Regions from separate parts of the Streptomyces sp. NPDC102437 genome, predicted to be linked through region 3. Evidence: riboswitches for the same ligand, from Rfam matches in the RefSeq annotation. Region 3 holds a riboswitch; each other region holds the start of a gene.
What was found. Region 3 has a riboswitch for cobalamin ahead of ACIRJP_RS05635 (CbtB-domain containing protein). Riboswitches for the same ligand answer to the same signal wherever they lie in the genome.
Positions count from the first base shown of each region.

Region 1 (3,813 bases), on a different contig from region 3:
ACCACCATCTCGACCGGTGCACTCAGACCGAAGACAGCGGTGGCCATGTCCGCCGTTCTCAATCTCGTCGGCGCGTTCCTGTCGGTGGAGGTCGCGAAGACGATCTCCGGCGGGATCATCAACGAGGACGGGCTGCGGACAGAAGTCATCTTCGCGGCGCTCGTCGGCGCCATTCTGTGGAACCTGCTGACCTGGCTGGTCGGACTGCCGTCCAGCTCCTCGCACGCCCTGTTCGGCGGCCTGATCGGCGCGGCGGTGATGTCGGCCGGCTGGTCGTCCGTCAACGGCGGCACCGTCGTCACCAAGGTGCTGCTCCCCGCGGTCGCCGCCCCGGTCGTCGCCGGTCTGGCCGCGCTGCTGGCCACCAGGCTGACGTACCGGATCGGCGGCAAGGTCCGCAACGACGCCCAGGAGAAGGCCACCGCCAAGGGTTACCGGGCCGGCCAGATCGCCTCGGCCGGGCTGGTCTCGCTCGCCCACGGCACCAACGACGCGCAGAAGACCATGGGCATCATCACCCTGGCCCTGGTCACCGGCGGCGTCCTGCACCCGGGCTCCAACCCGCCGGTCTGGGTCATCGTCTGCGCCGGTACGGCCATCGCGCTCGGCACCTACCTGGGCGGCTGGCGCATCATCCGCACCATGGGCAGCGGCCTCACCGACCTCAAGCCGCCGCAGGGCTTCGCCGCCCAGACCAGTGCGGCCACGGTCATCCTGGCCTCCTCGCACCTCGGCTTCTCCCTCTCCACCACCCAGTCCTGCTCCGGCGCCGTGATGGGCGCGGGCCTCGGCCGGCAGGGCGGTGTGGTCCGCTGGTCCACCGCCACCCGGATGTTCGTCGCCTGGGGTCTGACCCTGCCGGCCGCCGGTCTGGTCGGGGCGGGCGCGGAGCTCCTCACCAAGCAGGGCACCTGGGGCGTCGTGGTCGTCGCGGCGCTGCTGGTCGCGGGCTCCGGTGCCATCTGGCTGGTGTCGCGCCGCAAGCCGGTCGGCCACGGCGACGTCGCCCCGTCGGACGGCGGCACCGAGCCCGCGGGCGTCGTCACCCAGGCCATCGCCGCCGTCAGCCCGCCGCCCACCGCGGCCGCGGCCCAGACGCCGGACCTGAACCTCATGACCACCATTCCGGCCCCGGCCGGAACCACCCAGGACCCGGCGCGACCCGCCACCGTCTGAGCCGGCCGTCTAAGGAATCAGCATGAACATCGACTGGGCAGCCCTCGGCTCCGTATTCGGCGTCTCCCTCGTTGTCACCGTCGCGCTGGTGGGCCTCTTCACCCTGGGCATCGTCGGCCTCTCCAAGCAGCCGGAACCGGCGGCGCAGGGCGGCTCCGGCGGCTCGCTGCTGCTGGCCCGCGCCGGCGCGTACGTCTGCTTCGGGCTGTGCGCGGCGGCCGTCGCGTACGGGATCTATCTGATCGTCGCCTGAGCCGCTCCCGCGCACGCTCTCCCGTCGGGCCGGACACCACGTGTGTCCGGCCCGATGTGCGTCTCAGCACACTGCGCCGTCGCAGGTCAACGGCAGGTTGACGGGCGTTCGCAGAGCGTGGTGGACTGCCGGAGCCAATTACGGCGACAGCAGAGGAAGCCGGTGCGAATCCGGCGCGGTCCCGCCACTGTCACCGGGGAGCGGTCCCCCACACCGGAAGTCACGGCTCGCGCGAGCGGGCTGGAAGGCCGGGGGAACCGCGGATCCGGGAGCCAGGAGACTCTCGTCGCCGGTCACGTCGAACCAGGGCGCGGACCCTGAGTGAGGACATATCGCCATGCCCGGCTGCCGTGCGTCCGTTGTCCCGGTGCTCTCCACGAGAGCCTTTTGTACAAAGGTCCGCCGAGGCGCGACGGCCGGCTGAGCCGTGCGAGCCGACCGCATCTTCGCGTACGGCGCCACGGCCGGCCTGATCGGCGACCTGCTGCTCGGTGACCCCCGCAGGGGACACCCGGTCGCCGCCTTCGGGCGGGCCGCGGCGGGCGTCGAGCGCCGTCTGTGGCGCGATCACCGCGGCTGGGGCACGCTGCACACCCTCGTCTGCGCAGGAGGCGCCGCAGGCGGTGCCGCGCTGCTCACCCGTGCCGTGCGCCGCAGCCCCGCCGCCTCCGTGGCACTGACCGCCGCCGCCACCTGGTCCGTCGTCGGCGGTACGTCCCTGGGCCGCGAGGCGCGGGCCATCGGCTCCGCCCTGGCCGCCGGTGACATCGAGCTGGCCCGCGAGCGGCTGCCGCATCTGTGTGGACGCGACCCGCACTCCCTGGACGGACCGCAGATCGCCCGCGCCGTGGTGGAGTCCGTGGCCGAGAACACCTCGGACGCCGTGGTCGGCGCCCTGGTGTGGGGTGCGCTGGCCGGGGTCCCCGGGCTGGCCGGTTTCCGGGCCGCCAACACCCTCGACGCCATGGTCGGGCACCGCTCGCCCCGGCATCTGCGCTACGGCTGGGCCTCGGCCCGCCTGGACGACCTCGCGGGCTGGCCGGGCGCCCGGCTCACGGCCCTCCTCGCCGTGGCCGCCGGGGGGCGCCCGCGTGGCGCGGTCCGCGCCTGGCGGGCCGATGCCGCGAAGCACCCGAGCCCCAACGCGGGCCCGGTGGAGGCCTCGTTCGCGGGTGCGCTCGGCGTACGGCTCGGCGGGACCCTCGCGTACGGCGGCCGGGTCGAGCACCGCCCCGTGCTCAACGGGGAGACGGGCCGGGCGGTGGAGACCGCGGACATCGAGCGCGTGGTGCGGCTGTCGCGCCGGGTGAGTGCGCTGGCGCTCGGCGTGTGCGTGGCGGGACGGCTCGGCGCGGCCCTCGCCGCACGGCGGATCGCGGGGCGCCGGAGCACCGCGACCAACCTGGCGGGACCTCGCACCACAGGACGGAGCAACGCATGAGCGGCGGGCTGCTGGTCGCCGGAACCACCTCCGACGCGGGCAAGAGCGTCGTCACGGCAGGGATCTGCCGCTGGCTCGTGCGCCGGGGCGTGAAGGTGGCGCCCTTCAAGGCGCAGAACATGTCGCTCAACTCGTTCGTCACCCGGGAGGGCGCCGAGATAGGGCGCGCCCAGGCCATGCAGGCCCAGGCCGCCCGCGTCGAGCCGAGCGCGCTGATGAACCCGGTCCTGCTCAAGCCCGGCAGCGACCGCTCCAGCCAGGTCGTCCTGATGGGGAAGCCGGTCGGCGAGATGAGCGCCCGCGGCTACCACGGGGGCAGGCAGGAGGCGCTGCTCTCCACGGTCGTGGACTGCCTGGAGCAGCTCCGGGGCACGTACGACGCGGTGATCTGCGAGGGGGCGGGCAGCCCGGCCGAGATCAATCTGCGGCGCACGGACATCGTGAACATGGGCATCGCGCGGGCGGCGCGCTTCCCGGTGGTGGTCGTCGGCGACATCGACCGCGGTGGCGTCTTCGCCTCGTTCTTCGGTACGACGGCGCTGCTCGCCGCCGAGGACCAGACCCTGATCGCCGGCTATCTCGTCAACAAGTTCCGCGGCGACGTGTCGCTGCTGGAGCCGGGCCTGGAGATGCTGCGGGACCTCACCGGCCGGCCGACGTACGGGGTGCTGCCCTTCGCCCACGGGCTCGGCATCGACGAGGAGGACGGGCTGCGGGTCTCGTTGCGCGGCGCCGTGCGCGAGTCGGCCGTCGCGCCGCCGCACGGCGAGGACGTGCTGCGCGTCGCGGTGTGCGCGGTGCCGCTGATGTCGAATTTCACCGATGTGGACGCGCTGGCCGCGGAGCCCGGCGTAGTCGTCAGGTTCGTGGACCGCGCCGAGGAGCTGTCCGACGCGGACCTGGCCGTGGTGCCCGGCACCCGCGGCACCGTGAAGGCGCTGGC
Region 1 is NZ_JBIWKI010000031.1:64,668-68,480, forward strand. Features, by position in the region: gene ACIRJP_RS31215 (anion permease) at 1-1,176, shown strand, start outside; gene ACIRJP_RS31220 (hypothetical protein) at 1,199-1,429, shown strand; cobalamin riboswitch at 1,581-1,712, shown strand; gene ACIRJP_RS31225 (cobalamin biosynthesis protein) at 1,857-2,870, shown strand; gene ACIRJP_RS31230 (cobyric acid synthase) at 2,867-3,813, shown strand, end outside.
Region 1: another riboswitch for cobalamin. It lies ahead of ACIRJP_RS31225 (cobalamin biosynthesis protein); the one in region 3 lies ahead of ACIRJP_RS05635 (CbtB-domain containing protein).

Region 2 (3,813 bases), on a different contig from region 3:
CGGTGACTTCGAGGATCTCGGTGCACAGGTTCGACGAGTGGACGACGGTGCCCGGCTCGGCGGTCTGGTTCGCGGTCCGGTTGGAGGCGTCCTTGAACGTCATCCAGCCCTGGCCGGTCTGGGCGAGGGTGCGCATCATCCGGCCGTACAGCTCACGGGCGGGGATCGTCTTGCGGGCCAGGCCCTGGGCCTCGGCGGCCCGGTAAGCGGCGTCGAACCCGTCGCCCCACAGGTCGACGAGACCGGGCACGTCGGCGGGCGAGAACAGCGACCAGTCGCCGTCCGCGTCGACCCGGCGCATGAACTCGTCCGGGATCCAGTGCGCCAGGTTGAGGTTGTGCGTACGCCGCTGGTCCTCACCGGTGTTGTCGCGCAGCTCCAGGAACTCCTCGATGTCCGCGTGCCAGGTCTCCAGGTAGACGGCGGCGGCGCCCTTGCGGCGGCCCCCCTGGTTGACCGCGGCGACGGAGGCGTCGAGCGTCTTCAGGAACGGCACGATGCCGTTGGAGTGCCCGTTGGTGCCCCGGATCAGCGAACCGCGGGAACGGATGCGGGAGTACGACAGACCGATGCCGCCCGCGTGCTTCGAGAGCCGGGCCACCTGGTGGTAGCGGTCGTAGATCGAGTCGAGCTCGTCCAGCGGGGAGTCCAGCAGGTAGCAGGAGGACATCTGCGGGTGCCGGGTACCGGAGTTGAAGAGCGTGGGGGAGGAGGGCAGGTAGTCGAGCCGGCTCATCAGCCCGTACAGCGCCGCCACTTCGTCCACGGCGCGCTGCGAATCGTCCTCGGCCAGTCCGGCCGCGACCCGCAGCATGAAGTGCTGGGGCGTCTCGACGACCTGGCGGGTGTGCGGGTGGCGCAGCAGATAGCGGCTGTGCAGGGTCCGCAGCCCGAAGTAGCCGAAGCGGTCGTCCGCGCCGTCGGCCAGCGAACGCTCCACCAGCGCGTCGAGGGCGGCCGCGTGCCGGGCGACGAACTCGGCGGTCCGGTCCGCGATCAGGCCCTCGCGGTGGCCGACCGCGACCGAGGCGGAGAAGGAGACCGCGCCCTGGCCGGCCGCCTCGTCCGCGATGGCGAGGGTCAGCAGCCGGGCGGCGAGCCGGGAGTAGGCGGGGTCCTCGGAGATCAGCCCCGCGGCGGCCTCGGTGGCCAGCGACCGAAGCTCGGCCTCGTCGGCGCGGGCGCTGCGGCCGCGCAGCGCGGCGGCGGCGACCCGGCCGGGGTCGGTGTCGGGCAGATCGGCGGTCAGTTCGGTCAGGGTCCGCAGCAGTGCGGTTCCCGGTCCGTCCTGTGCGGCGGCCTCGGACTCGGCTGCTGCGGACGCGGCGACTGCCGGATCGGCTGGCGCGATGGTCACGTGGTGCTCTCCCTCGCTCGGCTCGGGGCCGGCGGGGATCGGGGCAGCCCTGCGGGCGCGCAGACCCGGAGCAGGGCAGCACTTCGCACGGCGTCCACCGGCCCAACCGCGAGGCCCGGACGTCTGGGCATCCGGTTCGGTCGAGCCGGATGCGCTGCCGGCAGGTCATCGGACTGACTCGGGGGTGCACAAAAGCGCACTGAATACACCGTTGCGGGACAGTTCCGGATTCACACCGGATTCCCCTGCGGCGACAGCGAGGACGAGCATACATGTGGGGGCTGCCCGAAGAGGCAGCCCCCACATGTTGTGTCGGTCGGCAAATACCGGGACCACAGGACGCGTTCTGCGGCCCTTTCGGGCAGACGGCGGACGGGCCAGTCGCACCCCTTCGGGAAAGGGGCTCGACGGGCCGTTGGCAGGCCATGGGCCGCGGTTGTCAGTGGCCGCTCGGAGCGCCCGCCGTGGCCGGCGGGAGTTCCACCTCGACGCCCGGGTCGCCCGCGTCGGCGGTGTAGTCGGCCGGGGACGTCTCGTCGGTTCCGGCGGGTGCCTTCACGGCGTTCAGGACGAAGGTGAGCACCACCGTCACCACCACGTTCAGCACGAACGCGGTGAGGCCGATGTAGCCGATCTCGCCGATTCCGGGGATCTCCTTGGACGAGCCGCCGAAGTGCTTCTGCGTCGGCGAGGCGACCCCGTACGCGGCCACCGTCCCGTACACCATGCCGACCGCCCAGCCGGCGAGCAGCGCCCAGCGGTGGAACCAGCGGGTGAACAGGCCGCCGACCAGGGCCGGCATCGTCTGGAGGATCCAGATGCCGCCGAGCAGCTGGAAGTTGATCGCGACCGTCTTGTCCATGGTGAGGACGAAGGCGAGTGCGCCGACCTTGACCAGCAGCGAAACCAGCTTGGAAACCTTGGTCTCCTGCTCCGGGGTCGCGCCCGGCTTCAGGAAGTCCTTGTAGATGTTGCGGGTGAACAGGTTGGCCGCGGCGATCGACATGATCGCGGCGGGTACCAGCGCGCCGATGCCGATGGCGGCGAACGCGACGCCCGCGAACCAGTCCGGGAACATGTTCTCGAACAGCTGCGGGATGGCCAGCTGCCCGTTGTCCACCTTGATCCCGGCGGCGATGGCCATGAAGCCGAGCAGCGCCAGCAGGCCCAGCATCAGCGAGTACAACGGCAGGATCGTGGTGTTGCGCCGGATCACGTTGCGGCTGCGGCTGGAGAGCGTCGCCGTGATCGAGTGCGGATACATGAACAGCGCCAGCGCCGAGCCCAGTGCCAGGGTGGCGTAACCCCAGTGGCCCGCCTCGCCCGGCGCGAGTCCGGCCACCGGTTTGCCGGCCGCTGCGTTCTTCTGCGAGAACGCCTCGCCCGCCTTGGCGAAGATGTCGTCGAAGCCGCCGAGCTTGATCGGGATGTAGATGATCGCCACCGCGATGACCAGGTAGATCAGCCCGTCCTTGACGAAGGCGATCAGCGCGGGTGCCCTCAGCCCGGACGAGTAGGTGTACGCGGCGAGCACCGCGAACGCGATCAGCAGCGGCAGGTCCTTGATGAACCAGTGGGTGTTCTCGCCGCCGCCGACGCCCATCACGTCCAGCACCGCCTGGATGCCGACCAGTTGGAGCGCGATGTACGGCATCGTGGCGAGGATGCCGGTGACGGCGACCGCCAGCGACAGGCCCTTCGAACCGAACCGCCCGCGGACGAAGTCCGAGGTGGTGACGTACCCGTGCTTGTGCGAGACCGACCACAGCCGCGGCAGGAAGGTGAAGATCAGCGGGTACACGAGGATCGTGTACGGCACGGCGAAGAAGCCCGCCGCGCCCGCGGTGTAGATCAGCGCGGGCACGGCGACGAAGGTGTACGCCGTGTACAGGTCGCCGCCGAGCAGGAACCAGGTGACCCAGGTGCCGAAGGAGCGCCCGCCCAGGCCCCATTCGTCGAGGCTGGCCTCGTTCTCGGCCTTGCGCCACCGCGCCGCCAGGAAGCCCATGACCGTGACGGCCACGAAGAAGAAGATGAAGACGCCGAGCGCGACGCCGTTCACGCCGTCCTTCATGCCGACGCACCCCCCTTGCGGGCGCGCTGGTCACGCTGCCACAGCTTGTACGCGATCATCGTGAGCGCGGTGGAGATCAGCACCCAGAGCATCTGGTACCAGTAGAAGAACGGAATGCCGATGAAGGTGGGGTCCACCTTCGCGTACGAACTCACCCAGAGCATCGCCACGAACGGCGCGACGAGACAGAGGGCGATGACCACCCGCACCGGTGTGACGGTGGGTGGTTTTCCTTCTGGTCCTGCTGGCATGTGGCGACTCCGTCCCCTCGCTGAGCACCTTGTAATGCGCAGGAAATCTAGGGGAGGCTTCCGGTCACCGTCACCCCCCGTCCGCATTGCGGTCCGGCAACGGTCGGCCGAGTGGGTATTCATGCTCGAAA
Region 2 is NZ_JBIWKI010000010.1:177,704-181,516, forward strand. Features, by position in the region: gene ACIRJP_RS15480 (ribonucleoside-diphosphate reductase subunit alpha) at 1-1,357, opposite strand, end outside; cobalamin riboswitch at 1,499-1,640, opposite strand; gene mctP (monocarboxylate uptake permease MctP) at 1,797-3,431, opposite strand; gene ACIRJP_RS15490 (DUF3311 domain-containing protein) at 3,428-3,682, opposite strand.
Region 2: another riboswitch for cobalamin. It lies ahead of ACIRJP_RS15480 (ribonucleoside-diphosphate reductase subunit alpha); the one in region 3 lies ahead of ACIRJP_RS05635 (CbtB-domain containing protein).

Region 3 (3,813 bases):
GTTCACTCCCTCATGACCCACATCGAGACTCCGCGCCTCCTGCTCCGCCTGATGAACGGCTCCGACGCCCTGCGCGTGATTTCGGGCACGCCGGGCGAAGGGGACAGCTGGGCACCCGGCTACCCGTCCCCCGGCGAGATGGCCGCGGCCGAGCGCTTCCTCAACACCTGTGCGACGACCGGCGATCCCAGCCCCTTCGGTTCGTACGAGATACGGCGCCGCACCGACGGGCTGGTGATCGGCGGGATGGGATTCCACGGTTCGCCGGACGAGAACGGGGAGGTCACGATCGGCTACGGCCTCGTCCCCTCGGCACGAGGGATGGGATACGCCTCCGAGGCGTTGCGCGCCCTGCTGCTGTTCGCCCGTGAGCAGGGCGTGAGTTGCGTGCACGGTGACAGCGACCTGGACAACACCGCGTCCCAGCGCGTCATGGAAGCCGTCGGCATGCGCCTGGTGAAGCAGGACGAGCGGCTGAAGTACTACCGGATCGACTGTGGCCCGCGGCCCGAGCGGTGAGCCGGTGCGGGGCGGGACGCCGGAACCCCGCCGGGAGGTCCCGGCGGGGTTCCGGTCGTCGGCCCGCGTGGGCGGTGCCGGTCAGTCGGCCGCGGTGGCCACCCGTCCGGCGCCGCCGTTCGCGGTGGTGCCTGCGCCGGTGCCCGGTGCGAGCAGCCGGTCCGTCAGACAGCCGAAGAAAAGCCCGAAGGCCACCCAGAGGGTGGTCTGCACCGCGAGGGTGCTCAGGCGGAACTCCCACAGCAGAGCGGCCGGGAAGTCCTTGCCGACCTCGTTGTACGAGGGCAGGAACGCGTAGGCGAGCCCGATCACCAGGACGTACGCGGCGGATGCCGTGATCGTCGCGTTCCAGTTGTCCAGGCGGGAAGCCAGCCGTTTGCCGAGGATGACCGCGGCGACGGCCAGCAGCACGCTCAGGACGACCATCAGGAAGAACAGGGCGGTACGCCGGCCGATGGTGTCGGGGTTGCCGACGGCCGGCGGGTTGGCCGGGTACTTCAGGAACGGGACGACGTACACCGTCAGCAGGGCCGCACCCGCGATCAGCGCGGCCGTGGCCCGCGGGCCGAATCTGCCGATCCGGCCGAGGGCGTAACAGAAGACGAGGGCGGCGATGCCGCCGATCGCGGCGCCGAAGACCAGTACACCCGTGGCGAGGCCGGCGGTGGACTGCACGGTGCGGCTGACCAGTTCCTCGCCGCCGCCATGGTGGTGGCTGTGCGATTCCTCCAGGGCGATGGCCGCGTCCACACGCGACTCACCGAGGAAGTAGGCGACCAGCAGGGCGAGCGCGCCCGCGGCGAGGCCGGCCAGCATGCCGCGGACGAGCAGGGCTCTGACAGATATGGAGTTCATGAGTTTCCCCGGGATCGGACGGTACGTCAGTGGCAGGGGAAACCGAGGAGGTGGCGGCCGTCGTGGACCCACTCGTGGACACCTTCGCCGGAGATGACCGCGGTGGCGCCCTGTTCGGCGCCGACGAAGTACAGCAGTACGAGCATGAGAATGCCGAAGAAGACCGCCCAAGGGGCGATGGCCTTCAGGGAAATGGGGGTGATCGCCGGTACGGCGGTGGCGGGGGCAGCAGTCTGTGCCATGGCAGAACCTCCTGAGGGAACACGCGTCCCGATCGTGGTGCCTGAGACGTAGGTGCTGGGTCTGACTTCCCGCACGGAGACGGGTTCACAGTGGCGCGACCGTGCCGGATTCTCACCGGACTTCCGTCACACCTACGTCATGCTCGTCGTGACGATACTCCTTGGGGGCAGCCCCCTGCCATGGTGCCGACGGCGGCCGGACCGCCCTGATGCCATGGTGGGCACACCCATGGGGCCAGAGTTCAGGGAGTTGACCGGGTCATGACCGTACAGGTGATGTTGATCTCACCGGCGCTCAACGCCGCGCTGCGGGAGGCCCGTTTCGACGGTGACGCCCCGCTCGACGCGGCCGGGGCCCGCCGGGCGCGGGCCGTCGCCGCGGCAGTGCCCACCGCCGACCGGTATCTGCGTGGGCCGTCCGAGCGGTGCGCCGGGACCGCCGACGCGTTGGGGCTCCGTGCCGAGCCCGAACAGGCGGTCCGTGGCTGGGACATGGGCCGGTGGAGCGGTCGGAGGCTGGCAGCGGTGAGCACGGCCGAGCCGGAGGAGGTGTCGGCCTGGCTGACCGATCCGTCGGCGGTTCCCCACGGCGGCGAGTCCCTGCTGGATCTCTGCCTCCGGGCCGAACACTGGCTGGATACGGTGGGGACGACGGAGTCCACCGAGAGCGCCGGGGCGCGCCGCGTGCTGGGCGTCGTCGAACCCGCGGTGGTGCGGGCGATGATGGTGGCGGCACTCGCTCTGCCGGTGGAGGCGTTCTGGCGGCTGGACGTCGCCCCGCTGACCCTGACCGCGCTCAGCGGGCGTTCCGCCCGGTGGAACCTGCGGTGCGGACAGCCGTTGTCCCCCACGCCCGACCCCGCCCGGTAGTAATCCGTTTGCGTCGCAGTCGGGTGGAAGCACAGGCCTACAGGGTGGTTGTCGAGCCGGCACCCGCTTTCCGACCTGGGACGATGTGGACCCCGCCCGTCACCCCTTCGACAGCGCGTCGGCGCCGCAGGTGGTGCGGTCCCTCGGGCCGGGCCGGTCGGACACCCGGCCGCCCCGGCATTCCCGGCGGGGCCCCGGCGACGAGTGACCGGAGCTGGAGAAAGGGCAGGCTCTGGGCGGATGCCATGGCATCCGCCCTTGCCGAGCACTACGGCCGCTGGTCCGTGGGCCGGCGCTGAGCGCACGACGAAGCCACCCGTCGCCGACGGGGCACCGCCGCCCAGTCGCCGTCGCGCAATCCGAGATCCGCGACCGACAGCAGTCCGTACAGCCATGAACGCCGTCCGCTGGGGCGTCAACCGGCCTCTGCCCGTCCATGCCCTGGCCGGCCACCGTCGCACCATCGAGGCGCTCCCCGTCGCCGACGTGTGGACCGCGAATGCAGCCATGTGCACAGAAGGAACGCAGTCCCGGGTAGGTCTCGGGCCGGGCCCTCGCACGGATCGCGAACAGCACCGCGGTGCTGCGGAACAGTCCGGCCGTGGCGACGGGACCGACGTCCGAACCGCTCACCGCACCCCGACACCCTTACAACCGGGCCGCGTTGGAGGCATCCGCGTCCCGCTCACCGCCCCGCGGTGCACCGAGTCACCGCTGGCCGCCGTCCTCACCGCCGGCCCGCCCCGGGCGGCTACGCGTCCCGGTACGCCTCCAGCAGCCGCAGCCAGACCTCGCTGATCGTCGGGTACGCGGGAACGGCGTGCCAGAGCCGGTCGATGGGGACCTCGCCCGCGACCGCGATCGTCGCCGAGTGCAGCAGCTCGCCGATGCCCGGCCCGACGAACGTGACGCCGAGCAGGATCTCCCGGTCGAGGTCCACGACCATGCGGGCACGGCCCCGGTATCCGTCCGCGTACAGGCCGGAACCGGCCACCGCGGCGAGGTCGTGGTCGACGGCCCGGACCCGGTGGCCGGCCCGCTCGGCCGCGGCGAGGGTGAGGCCGACCGAGGCCGCCTCCGGGTCGGTGAAGACGACCTGGGGGACGGCCGCGTGGTCGGCGGTTGCCGCGTGGGCGCCCCAGTCGGACTCCAGCAGCGGTGCGCCGGCGGCTCGGGCGGCGATCGCGGCGCCCGCGATGCGTGCCTGGTACTTGCCCTGGTGGGTGAGGAGCGCCCGGTGGTTGACGTCGCCGACCGCGTAGAGCCAGGTGGTGCCGTCGACGCGGCAGCTGTCGTCGACGGTGAGCCAGCTGCCGGGCTCCAGGCC
Region 3 is NZ_JBIWKI010000003.1:137,972-141,784, forward strand. Features, by position in the region: gene ACIRJP_RS05625 (GNAT family N-acetyltransferase) at 13-519, shown strand; gene ACIRJP_RS05630 (CbtA family protein) at 601-1,374, opposite strand; gene ACIRJP_RS05635 (CbtB-domain containing protein) at 1,401-1,616, opposite strand; adenosylcobalamin (AdoCbl) riboswitch at 1,620-1,768, opposite strand; gene ACIRJP_RS05640 (histidine phosphatase family protein) at 1,878-2,486, shown strand; gene ACIRJP_RS05645 (dihydrolipoyl dehydrogenase family protein) at 3,238-3,813, opposite strand, start outside.